Regions from separate parts of the Aeromonas sp. MTB genome, predicted to be linked through region 3. Evidence: riboswitches for the same ligand, from Rfam matches in the RefSeq annotation. Region 3 holds a riboswitch; each other region holds the start of a gene.

Region 1 (3,970 bases), 1.5 Mb from region 3:
GGTGGTAAAGGCGTTTCGCGAGCAGTTCCCGCTGGTGCAGCTGGAGCTGCGTCAGGGCAGCCCGGAGGAGATAGTGCGGCTGGTGCAGACCGGCGAGGTGGATATCGGTATCAGCAGCGAGCAGCTCGACAAGAGCGAAGGGGTGGTGGCATTTCCCTACTACCGCTGGCACCACAATATCGTGGTGCCAGAGCAACATCCGCTTACTGGCGAGCTGGATCTGACGCTGGCGGCGCTGGCCAACTGGCCCATCGTCACCTATCAAGCCGGGTTGACCGGGCGGGTGCGGGTGGATGAAGCCTTTGCTGCGGCGGGCATCGAGCCGCAGATCCTGCTGACGGCGCAGGACTCCGATGTCATCAAGACCTATGTCGAGCTGGAGATGGGGGTCGGCATACTGGCCGACATGGCGTTCGACGCCCAGCGCGATCAGGGGCTGGTGCAGCTCGATGGCAGCCATCTGTTTGCCCCCCACACCGCCTGGATCGGCCTCAAACAGGGGCAGTTCCAGCACAACTTTGCCTGGCAGTTTATCCAGCTCTGCAACCCCGAGCTGGCGCTGGCGGATATTCAGGCCCGCGCCATGGGCAGCGAGCCTGCCATCGACTTCCAGATTTGAATCGGAAGAGAAGAGCAAAAGGGGAGCCATTGGCTCCCCTTTTGCTATCCGGTGGCGAGTTACTTCACTTCATCCCACGCCATCTGCCAGTGGGAGCCGATGCCCGGCTCGTACTGGGTGGTAGTGGTGGTCCACTGCTGGCAGTAGCCGCTGTAGGGGAAGGGCTTGCACTGATAGACCTTGCCATTTTTCGGCTGCTGCACCTTGGTGCCGGCGGCATAGGATTTGAGCGAGTTCGGGAAGACGAAGTCGTATTCGCCGCTGCTCTGCTCCTTGAACATCAGATCCATGGTCTGCTGAATGGTCTCGCCGCCCGCTTTCGGGGTGGCCTTGATCACCAGCTGGTGGTGACCTGCCTTGAGCCCTTCCAGCGCCATGGTAAAGGTGTGGCTGCTGTCCTTGATGTCGGCACTGCTTTCACCCTTGGCGACGCCGCCGTGGTCATAGAGGGTGTTGGTGACGGCCAGATCGCCCTGTGCGGTGACGGTGAAATCGAGGGTGGCCTTGCCGTTGTCCAGCACATAGTCGCTGGCCAGACCGCTGACGCTGATGTTGTCCACTACCGGCGGCTGCAGCTGTTGCAGATCAATCTCGACTCGATCCAGTTTGCTGTCTCGATGCAGATAGACGGGGTTCATACCGTAGACCGGATTGAACTGGCCATCGGCTCCTTGCTGACCGGCGCGGATCAGGCTCTGCTCGGCGTTGATCTTGCTGGCGAGAGCATGGGCCCAGTTGTTCTTCTGGCCCTGCTCGGCAGTGGTGATGGTCAGCACGGTTTGCAGATCAGGGCGCTCGCCGTTGGCATCGAATACCCGGGTCATCGCCTTGTCACCCATCGCGAGGTCGATGGAGGGGTAGATGGTGCCTGCCTGGCTCCACTCCAGCGGCGGCTGGCTGCCATCTTTGAACTTGGCATCGATGATGTTGTAGAAGCTGTTGCTGGTATCGCCCACTTCCCACACGCCGAGGATCACCTGATAACCGGTGCGCTCCGGCAGGACACAGTTGTGGGTCACCTGCTTGGGCGGCTGCACCATATTGCCGTCGATGACGCAGAAGGGGGTCAGGTCAAACGAGGCGCGGGTGAGCGGCTGGTTGGGGTTCCAGTCCTGCTTGGTGAGGTAGTAGCGCCAGTTGCGGGTGACATGGTTGGCAGTGAAGGTCCAGCTGATGGCGAAGGGGCCGGGCTGTACTTCACGCTTGGTCCAGCGGTCGCTGGTCTGGATGTTCAGCTCGCTCCAGCGCGGGCTACCCGCCGAGGCGATTTGTCCATCCTGCGGGCCGGTTTGCGGGAAGCCTGAGGGGCCCTCCACGCTCTGGGGCTCCCACTGCACGCCGCCACACTGGCTGTTGCCACCGGTTTTGCACAGGTAGTTGCGACTCTCAGGCTGGCTGATGTAGCCATGAGCCAGGGCGCTGCCGCTGGCCAGCAGGGCCAGCATCGCCGCGATGTGATTGAGTTGGATTTTTGCTGCCATACATTCCTCTGTTCGATAGATGTGGGCAGTCAGTTGGCCAGGGAGTTCCCCGATGCACACTTGCGTGTGGCAACCCCGCTATCCTGGACAAAACGTCTGTAGACCGGAGGCTTTGCGTCCCGACCTTTCGGTCAGTTTGCCAAATGACTAGATGGTTATTGATGGGCCAAATGTTCGGCCATCAGCATTGTGCACTGCATTGATTAATTATTTGAAGTTAAATGTTTAAATGCACCGTTCAACGGCACATTGCTCATTCTAACTGACTGTTTTTAAATTGTTCTCTAATTTGTGAATGGCGTCGAATGCTGTTGAATATGCCGATAAGATGCATGCTGATTGCGTGTTGGCGGCGTAAAAAAACCTGCCAGCTTGGCTGGCAGGTCGGGTGACAAGGCGACACAGGTTGACGCCATCAATGACGGGCGCGCTGCTCGCCGGAGGGGAGAGATACGGGAGCCATCATTGGTGCAGTGGAGGACTCCTTGCCCAGTTTGAACACCGCAAGTCGCTCATCCAGGCTGCGGGAGAGACCGGCCAGCAGCTCGCTCTCCTGCGCCAGTTGCGAGGCGGACTGGGACATCTCCAGCGCCGAGTCGTTGATGCCGCTGACGTTGCGGTTCATATCCTCGGCCACCATGCTCTGCTGCTCGGCGGCGGTAGCGATCTGGGTCGCCATGTCGCTTACATGCTGGATGTGGTTGACGATCAGGGTGAGATCCTGCCCCGCCTGCTGGGATTGGTTGACGCTGCTCTCCGCCAGTTTGCGGCTGGTGTCCATGGCATTGGCGGCGGTGACGGCTCGTTGCTGCAGCTGGGCAATGGTGCTCTGGATCTCTTCGGTGGATTGGCGAGTGCGGCTGGCCAGCTGGCGCACCTCGTCGGCCACCACGGCAAAGCCCCGTCCCTGCTCGCCGGCACGGGCTGCTTCGATGGCAGCGTTGAGGGCCAGCAGGTTGGTCTGCTCCGAAATGGCGCTGATGACGGCGGTCACTTCGCTGATCTGCATCACCCCCTCTTTGAGCTGGTTGACCTGCTGGGTGGCCTGCTCCACCTCGGTGGCCAGCGCCTTGATACCGTGCACGCTTGCATGAACGTCACGGTTGCCGAGACCCGCTTCACCGGTCGCTTCCTGGGTATCCCGCGCGGTATTTTCGGCGTGCCCAGCCACATCGGAGATGGTGGCGCTCATCTCGTTCATGGCGGTAGCGAGCTGGGCCAGCTGATCCCGCTGGCTGGTGACCGCCTGATTGGTCTGCTCGGCGGAGGCGGCGATGCGCAGGGCGGCATCGGCCACGTTGCGAGCCCCCTGACTGGCCTCCAGCAGGGCGTGACGGATGGCATCGAGACTCTGGTTGGTGCAGCGGGCGACCACTCCCAGCTCATCCTTGCCCTGTACCGGGATGCTTACCACCAGATCCCCCTTGGCGACTCGTTGCATAGCGTGGTTGATCTGGCTGAGGGGGGAGACGATGGAGTGGGTGATGCGCCAGCCCAGCAACCCCATCAGCAGGATCACGATGGCGGTGGCGGTCCCCATCTTCATGTACTGGGCCCAGATGGTCTGCTGAATATCCTGCAGCAGCATGCCGGAACCGAGGATCCAGCCCCAGGGCTGATAGCCGGATACCATGGAGAGCTTGTCGGCGGTCTCACCCGATGGGCCGACCCACACATATTGCAGAGTGCCCTGTTTGCCCCCTTTGGCGATATCCACCATCTGATACCAGAACTGCCCGGAGGTGGCGGCACCTCCTTCACCCATCTTCTGGCCGACCAGTTCGGGACGGATGGGGTGAACCACCATGGTGCGGTTCTCGTCGATGACGAACAGGTAGTTGTTGCCATCAAAGCGGGTGTTGGTCAGCAG
Region 2 (3,970 bases), 1.1 Mb from region 3:
TGGGTCCACCAGCCTGCCAGCCAGTTCTTGCCGTTGTGGCTGACGATGTCGCCACCCACGTAGACCTTCTTGGCATCCCAGCTGTTTTCACAGACGGCGCCCTGCTCCCTGACGGTCACGTTGCGCTGCTGGGTTACCTGCTGACCGGCGCTGTCGCTCACCTGATAGGTAAGGGTGTAGCGGCCGACCTTGCTGCTATCGACGTTGCCGCTGACCTTGATTTGGGCGGTCAGGTCGCCATCTTCTTCATCATGGGCGCTGACGCCGGTCATCGGATCGAAAGCGGTACCCAGCTCCAGCGTGGTGTCGGTGACACCGCTGAACACCGGCTTCATGCTGTAGACCTCGATGGTACGTACCTGCTCGGTGACGTTGTTGTCGCGATCGCTCACCTTGTAGGTGAGGGGGTAGAGGCCGATGCGCTGGCTGTCTACCGAGCCTTCTACCTGGATCTGGCCAGTCAGGTCGCCATCTTCCTTGTCGTTGGCGCTGACACCGGCCAGCGGATCAAAGGCGGTACCCTGCTTGATGCGGGTATCGCTCAGGCCGCTGAACACCGGCTTGCCGTTGTCGACCGGCGGCGTGATCTCCTGATCGTGGATGAAGGGGCCGTAGCTCTTGATGAAGGATTCGTTGTAGGACTGACCGGCGGCGTTGCGGCCCATGTCCCAGTTGATGGACCAGGTCATCACGCCACGCAGCGGTTGCCCCTCGCTCTTCAGGCGGTTGAAGGCGTTGTAGAGCTTCTGCGGATCCTGCACATAGCCGGTGGCGGCGGCGTCAATGTTGGTCGGAATGCCGAACACCAGCTTGTCATGGGGGATCTTGTAGAAGCCGCGGGTTCCGTTGCTCAGCGAATCCGCCATGTAGTAGATGAACTCTTCTTTCAGGGCATCGTTGTTCTGGGCAATCCAGCCGATACCATCGATGTAGATACCGTCGCCACCCTGGTTGTAGAACTGAGGGTTGATCCAGTCGTAGTACCCTTCCAGATTGCGGATATAGGGGATGTAGGCGCCAGTCTGGGTCAGATAGGGGAACTCCGGCGCCATGGTGATGAGGAAGTTTTTCCCCTGGGCGCGGTAGTGATCCTTGACCAGACGCAGGGCCGCCGGGATCACGGTCTGGTTGTCGGCGGCGGTGATGGCGGCCTGTTCCAGGTCGATATCCAGCCCGTCGAAGCCATAGGTCTCCACCAGACGGATGATCTCGTCGGCAAAGGCCTGCTCCTGACCCTTGCGCAGCTCGATGTGTGCATCGGCACCGCCCAGCGCCAGCAGCACGGCACGGCCCTGACGGTTCAGCTCGGCGATCTGCTCTATAAACTGGCTTTCGCTCATGCCGATGGCCGGGTCGAGTTTGAAAGTGGGGATGGGATCGCTGCCATAGACCTTCATGAAGGAGACATCGACCACGTTGTATTGCGGGTTGACCTGATCGAGCTTGACGCAGGGGGCGATACCGCCCTTGTAGCCCGAGCCGTCACACCAGTTGTGCCAATAGCCGACCACTACGCCGGACTGGGGGTTGACCATCGCCTGACCGGCACTGGCGGCATATGCCATGGGGGCGCCCATGCCGAGCAGACAGCCCAGCAGGGATAACTTCAATTTGTTCATCTTGATATCTCCATACAGTACAAACGGAGCGTACAGCTATGGCCGAACGCTCCCGGGGGCAGCCCCGCTGTCATAGGTGTTTTCCCTTAGACCGGTGGCTTTGCGTCGCGCCCTTTCGGGTCACTTTGCCTTTTTCACCCGATTTCTGTGCAGCACAGAGAATCAAGTGACCTGAGTAACAGGCTGCTTATGATATGCACTTAAAAATAAATTAATCAACGTATGTGTATGATTTGTTTTGGTTATTAACTTGTTGATTGGTTATTTTCCAAGCATGGAAAGGGCCGGTGATAGGCCGCTGTAACCTACTCTTTTGTCGATTGGATTTGGTCTGCTCCCTTGTGGTTCGAGAGTTGAAAAAGCCGCAAAAAGAGCAAAAAAGTACCGATTATTCATGCTGTTGCCGTCCAGTATCTGGCAGAGAGGTGTTTGAGCTCACAAAGAGGGGAAAACAGTGCCGAGAGGTGGATTCCCGCTTGATTATTGCGTGGCTTGGCCACATGTTAGAAAGCCATACAGAGCTGCTAAAGCGGTCTGTTCAAGACCAAACAAGAGGTAACCGGGATGAATAACCCTTTGCTGACAATGGATTCGCTGCCCCCTTTCAGCCAGATCAAGCCGGAGCAGGTTCAGCCTGCCGTGATTCAGGCTATTGCTGACTGCAAGCAGAAGATCAGCGATGTGCTGGCCCAGCGTGATCCCCATACCTGGGATAGCCTGATTGCCCCGCTGGAAGAGGTAAATGACCGCCTGTCACGGATCTGGTCACCGGTCAGCCACCTCAACTCCGTACTCAACAGCGAAGCGCTGCGCGAGGCCCATGACGCCTGCCTGCCGCTGCTCTCCGAATTCCAGACCTATGTCGGTCAGCATGAAGGGCTCTATCAGGCCTATCTGGCCCTCTCCGAGAGCGATGATTTTCCGCTGCTGAGCGGTGCCCAGCGCAAGGAGATCCAGAATACCCTGCGTGACTTCCGCCTCTCCGGTATCGGTCTGCCTGCCGAGGCGCAGCAGCGTTACGGCGAAATTCAGGCCCGCCTCTCCGAGCTGGCCTCCCGTTTCAGCAACAACGTGCTGGATGCGACCCAAGGCTGGCACAAGCTGGTGGCCGATGAAGCCGAGCTGGCCGGTCTGCCCGACAGCGTGCGTGCCGCTGCCCGTCAGATGGCGGAACTTAAAGGCAAAGAGGGGTGGCTGTTCACGCTGGATATCCCTTCCTACCTGCCGGTGATGATGTACGCGGACAACCGCGAGCTGCGGGCCGAGATGTACGAAGCCTTCACCACTCGCGCCTCCGATCAGGGCCCCAATGCGGGCAAGTGGGACAACTCCGCCATCATGAGCGAGCTGCTCACCCTGCGCCGAGAATTGGCTCAGTTGCTGGGGTTCGCCAACTATGCCGAGCTCTCCCTGGCCACCAAGATGGCGGACAAGACCGAACAGGTGGTGAGCTTCCTCACCGATCTGGCGGCCAAATCCCTGCCGCAAGGCAAGGCCGAGCTGGAGGAGATCCGCGCCTTCGCCGCCGAACAACACGGTCAGAGCGAGCTGGCCGCCTGGGATCTCGCCTACTACGCCGAGAAGCTCAAACAGCACAAGTTCTCCATCTCCGACGAGCAGCTGCGCCCCTACTTCCCCGCCAGCAAGGTGGTGAAGGGGTTGTTCGAGGTGGTGAAGCGGGTGTTCGGCATGAAGGTGCGCGAGCGTCTCGGCATCGACACCTGGCATCCGGACGTGCGCTTCTACGACATCTTCGATGCCGACGACGAGCTGCGCGGCAGCTTCTATCTCGACCTCTACGCCCGCGAGCACAAGCAGGGCGGGGCCTGGATGGATGTTTGTCTGGGCCGTCGCTACCGTCAGGATGGCTCGCTGCAAAAACCGGTGGCCTACCTGACCTGTAACTTTAACGGCCCGGTGGATGGCAAACCGGCGCTGTTCACCCACAACGAAGTGGTCACCCTGTTCCACGAGTTTGGCCACGGCATCCACCACATGCTGACCCGCATCGATGTGGCCGGTGTCGCCGGTATCAACGGCGTGGCGTGGGATGCGGTGGAGCTGCCGAGCCAGTTCCTCGAGAACTGGTGCTGGGAGTCCGAGGCGCTGGCCTTTATCTCCGGCCACTACGAGACCGGCGAGCCGCTGCCTGCCGATCTGCTGGAGAAGATGCTGACCGCCCGCAACTTCCAGGCCGCCATGCAGATGCTGCGCCAGCTGGAGTTCGCCCTGTTCGACTTCCGTCTCCATCAGGAGTTTGACCCGGCCAATCCGGCGCAGCTTCCGGCGCTGCTGGATGAGGTACGCAGTCAGGTAGCAGTGATGACGCCACCGGCGTTCAATCGCTTCCA
Region 3 (3,970 bases):
ATCGAGGTGGGGTATTCGTAGTCGATATCGACCCCGTCAAAACCGTACTGGCGGATAAAACTCACCGCCGAGTCAGCCAGGGTGTTGATACCGGCAGTATTGACCGAGCAGTCACCCTTGGTAGTGGCGGTGTAGAAGCCGCGGGTATCGGCCCAGCCGCCGACCGAGATGAGGGTCTTCACGTCCGGATACTGCTTCTTGTACTTCGACAGCAGGTTGAAGTGGCCCTTGTAGGCGAATTCAGGATCCATCTCGGCACCCGGCACGCCATCCCAAGTCATCTTGGTGGCTGCATCGTCCACCTTGATAGTGTGGCTCTGCTCATCCACCGCCGCGAAGGCGTAGTTGATGTGGGTGATCTTGTTCCATGGAATATCGCTCACCAGATAGGCGGGCAGGCCGTTCTTGCCTGTGCGCCATGAGGTGAAGTAGCCGATGACCCGACGGGCATGGTCATCCCCCATGCACTCGTAACCATCCGGGCGATAGATCTGGCGAATGTCACAAGAGAGGTTGCCACCGGTGGGCGGCAGCGCGGCCTCCTCGACATTGACGGTCACCGCCGCCGACTCGCCGCTCAGATTGGTCTTGTCAGTGGCCACCAGCTTGAGGGCGGCACTGCCTTTGGCATCCGGTGTCCAGTTAACCTGCCAGGGGGCAGTGGTATCTTCGCCCACCTTCTTGCCGTCGACATAGAGCTCGACTTTGGCCACATCGTTGTTGGCATCGGTGACGTTACCGCTCACCGCCACACTGCGACCCAGGGTCACCTTGGCGCCGCTGGCCGGGCTGCTGATGCTCAACTTGGGCCCCTCTGGCGCGACCACGGCGGCGACATTGAAGCTCGAATCCGCCTCGCTCAGCACCTTGCCATCTTTATCCAGCGCGCGAGCTTTGAGGGTATGGCCCCCCACTCCGGCGGCGCTCCAGCTGGCACTCCAGGGCGAGGCGCTCGCCGTGGCGACCAGCGTGCCGTCGACAAGATATTCCACCCGGGCCAAGGCCGTTACCGGGCCGCTCAGGCTCACCGCCAGCGCCACGCTGGCTCCTTCGTTGAAGCTGGCACCGGCAGCCGGTGAGCTGATGGCTACGCCGAGCGCAGGAGGAGGCACCTCGCCACCATAGGGCTTCCAGGCATCTGCCCAGACCACACCGACACCCGGCTCATAGTGATAGGGGGATGCCCCGCACCAGCCTGAATAGGGAAACTCTTTGCACTCGTAGAGGGCACCGACGTTGCTGACGATATCGCCAGCCTTGTAGGCAGTACCGGATTTATAGGCGGGATAAGCGGCCTGAGCCCAGGCGGGCGCAGCCGCAAGGGCGACCAGCATGGCAAGCCTGCTGGGTCTGAAGAGCTGTTGCATATTGTTATCTTCCTTGTTTTGTCTTGGCTTGGTCACCAAGGCAAAGAACAATCGCAACCTGCATGATGGGCGCAGACAACTGGCAATGGACCTGCCACAAAAACCACCCCTCACCCAGGGAAACCCCGCTATCTGGATCCACGAGCGAGACCGGAAGCATTGCGCCCCGACATCACTGCCGGTTTGCCCTTTACCTGGGTTCCGTGAGGAACGAACCCAGTATAGGAAGGCGACAAGATCCCCTCAATCTTTATTCTCAAAGAGAATTATCCCCTGCCACGAAAGCGTCATGATCTCAGGGTTAAAATTGATTGAATTATCAAAAAAATCATATCGTTACTGGGATCATAAAAACGCTTTCCCGCACCTTCCCAGATTCATTTAATGTGCGTTGGCTCACTGGTATGACATGCCAGAAATGTGACAATGCGCGCCCTTGGTCAACGAGCCAAGGCTATGGAATCACTGGCAAAAATAAAAAAGGAACACCTATGAAAGGTACTCGTACCCTGCTGTCGCTGGCCGTGGGGCTGGCACTTGCATCCTCAGGCGCCCATGCGGCATTTGTCTGCCCGTCCGATCCGGCTCAACTCACCCCCATCCCGACCATTCAGGGTACAGGCTCCGCCAGCGCGCTGGCTACCCAGACCGTGACCGACAATAACGGCAAGGTGACCGGCAAAATCAGCCCGGGCACCTTCAATGTTCGCGGTATCGTGACGACGCTTGGCCAAAGTCTGACCAAGGGTTTCTATCTGACTGACCCGGTGGGCGATGGCAATCCGGCCACCTCTGATGGCATCTTTGTCTATCTGAACGACAAGGACTTCGCGACCAAATATAAAGACGTCAAACCGGGAAGCGAAGTCTGTCTGGAAGCACAGGTGCAAGAGTTTTACGGCGGCACCCAGCTGACCCCGTTAGTCGACAAGGCCACCAAAAAAGTCCACTTGCAAGTCACCGCACAAGGGCTGAATGTGCCGACCAGCGTATTGCAGGTCAATGAAGGGGAGACGCTGGCGCAGGCACTCAATCGCCACGAAGGGATGCGGGTACGTCTCGACAGCAGCAGTGACCTGCACCTGACCCGCAACTACGGCTTCGACTACAAGGTCTATCGCAACAACGTAGAGTTGGCCCACAAAACCCCGCAGATCAAACCGACCCAACTTCATGTTGCCAACAGTGCGGACGCTGTCGCACTAGCCACCCAAAATAGCAGCAACCGTCTGGTAGTCGAGTCTGATTACAAAGCGCCGGATGGCGTACTGCCCTGGTTCCCTGGCTGGGATGCCGATCAGGGTTATCTGCGCATCGGTGATCAACTGACCGGGCTGGAGGGGGTGATCGTATACAACAAGGATGCCTTCCGTCTGGTGGTACCGAGCGATGTCACCCTGACTGCCGGCGCCCTGCTGCGCAGCCCTGAAGAGGATCGTCAAGACGCGCCGGCTCGCCTCGCTGGCAGCGATCTGCGGATCGGCAGCTTCAACGTGCTCAACTACTTCACCAGTCACTCCAGCATCGGCGGTGCACTCAATATCCTGTGCAAGGATCAGGCGGATGCCGACAACGCCAAAGGTTGCAACCGGGGTGCCAAGAGCCAGCCCGAGTTCGAGAAGCAGCGCACCAAGATCGTCAATGCCATTACCGCAATGGATGCCGATCTGCTCGGCCTGATGGAGATGGAGAACAACGGCTTCGAGGATAACTCGGCCCTCCACAATCTGGTGACCCGCCTCAACGAACAGCAGAAGGATGCGAGCAAACACTACGCCTATGTCCGCCTGCCGGTCACTGCCCTTACCGATGGCAAGTTCTTCGGTGGAGACGCCATCATGGTGGCAATGCTCTACCGTCCTGCCCTGCTCACCCCCAGCGGGGATGCCAGCGTCATCAAGCTGCCGGAGCAGCGCTACACCACTGGTGGTGTGGCCAAGACAGCCGGTCAGCGCGACTCGCTGGTTCAGACCTTCACCCTCGCCAAGAGCAAGGAGCCGCTGACACTGGTGGTCAACCACCTCAAATCCAAGGGGTCAGGCTGCTACGAAAATGGCGATGGCAAGTCAGAACCGGCCGACCTGCAGGGCAAGTGCACCGAGTTCCGGGTCTCTGCCGCCAAGGTGCTGGGTGAGGCGGTCAGCAAACTGCCGGGCCAGGTGCTGCTGGTGGGCGACTTCAACTCCTACGCCAAGGAAGATCCGATCCGGGTACTGACCGACTACAACCCGGCCACCAGCGAGCGGAAGATCGTATCGGCCTCCCACACCTTTATCGGTGAGCAGTCCTATGAACAGCTCGGTCGCGAAGTGACTCGCAGCTACGGCCTGATCGATCTCAACGTCAAATTCAACAAGGAGAAAGCCATCTCCTACAGCTACGACGGGGAGCTGGGCACCCTGGACTATGCCCTCGCCAACCCGGCGCTGGCCAGCAAGGTGGCAGGTGTCGCCGACTGGCACATCAACTCCTTCGAGAGCTCCCTGTTCGAATACGGCAGCCAGTACACCGGCTCCCTGCTCAAGTCTGACAACCCCTTCAGTGCCTCCGACCATGATCCCATCATCGTCGACCTGAGACTGGAGAGCGATGCCACCAAACCG

Evidence for each region. A riboswitch is a leader RNA that binds a small molecule or an ion and turns the genes downstream of it on or off. The one in region 3 is predicted to bind cyclic di-GMP.
Region 1: another riboswitch for cyclic di-GMP. It lies ahead of gbpA (N-acetylglucosamine-binding protein GbpA); the one in region 3 lies ahead of WBR25_RS04510 (glycosyl hydrolase family 18 protein).
Region 2: another riboswitch for cyclic di-GMP. It lies ahead of WBR25_RS20695 (immunoglobulin-like domain-containing protein); the one in region 3 lies ahead of WBR25_RS04510 (glycosyl hydrolase family 18 protein).

Annotation. Positions count from the first base shown of each region.
Region 1 is NZ_CP147026.1:4,032,563-4,036,532, reverse strand. Features, by position in the region: gene cbl (HTH-type transcriptional regulator Cbl) at 1-619, shown strand, start outside; gene gbpA (N-acetylglucosamine-binding protein GbpA) at 679-2,100, opposite strand; cyclic di-GMP riboswitch class I at 2,166-2,251, opposite strand; gene WBR25_RS18420 (methyl-accepting chemotaxis protein) at 2,516-3,970, opposite strand, start outside.
Region 2 is NZ_CP147026.1:4,510,804-4,514,773, reverse strand. Features, by position in the region: gene WBR25_RS20695 (immunoglobulin-like domain-containing protein) at 1-1,619, opposite strand, end outside; cyclic di-GMP riboswitch class I at 1,674-1,759, opposite strand; gene prlC (oligopeptidase A) at 2,184-3,970, shown strand, end outside.
Region 3 is NZ_CP147026.1:960,339-964,308, reverse strand. Features, by position in the region: gene WBR25_RS04510 (glycosyl hydrolase family 18 protein) at 1-1,367, opposite strand, end outside; cyclic di-GMP riboswitch class I at 1,483-1,565, opposite strand; gene WBR25_RS04505 (ExeM/NucH family extracellular endonuclease) at 1,859-3,970, shown strand, end outside.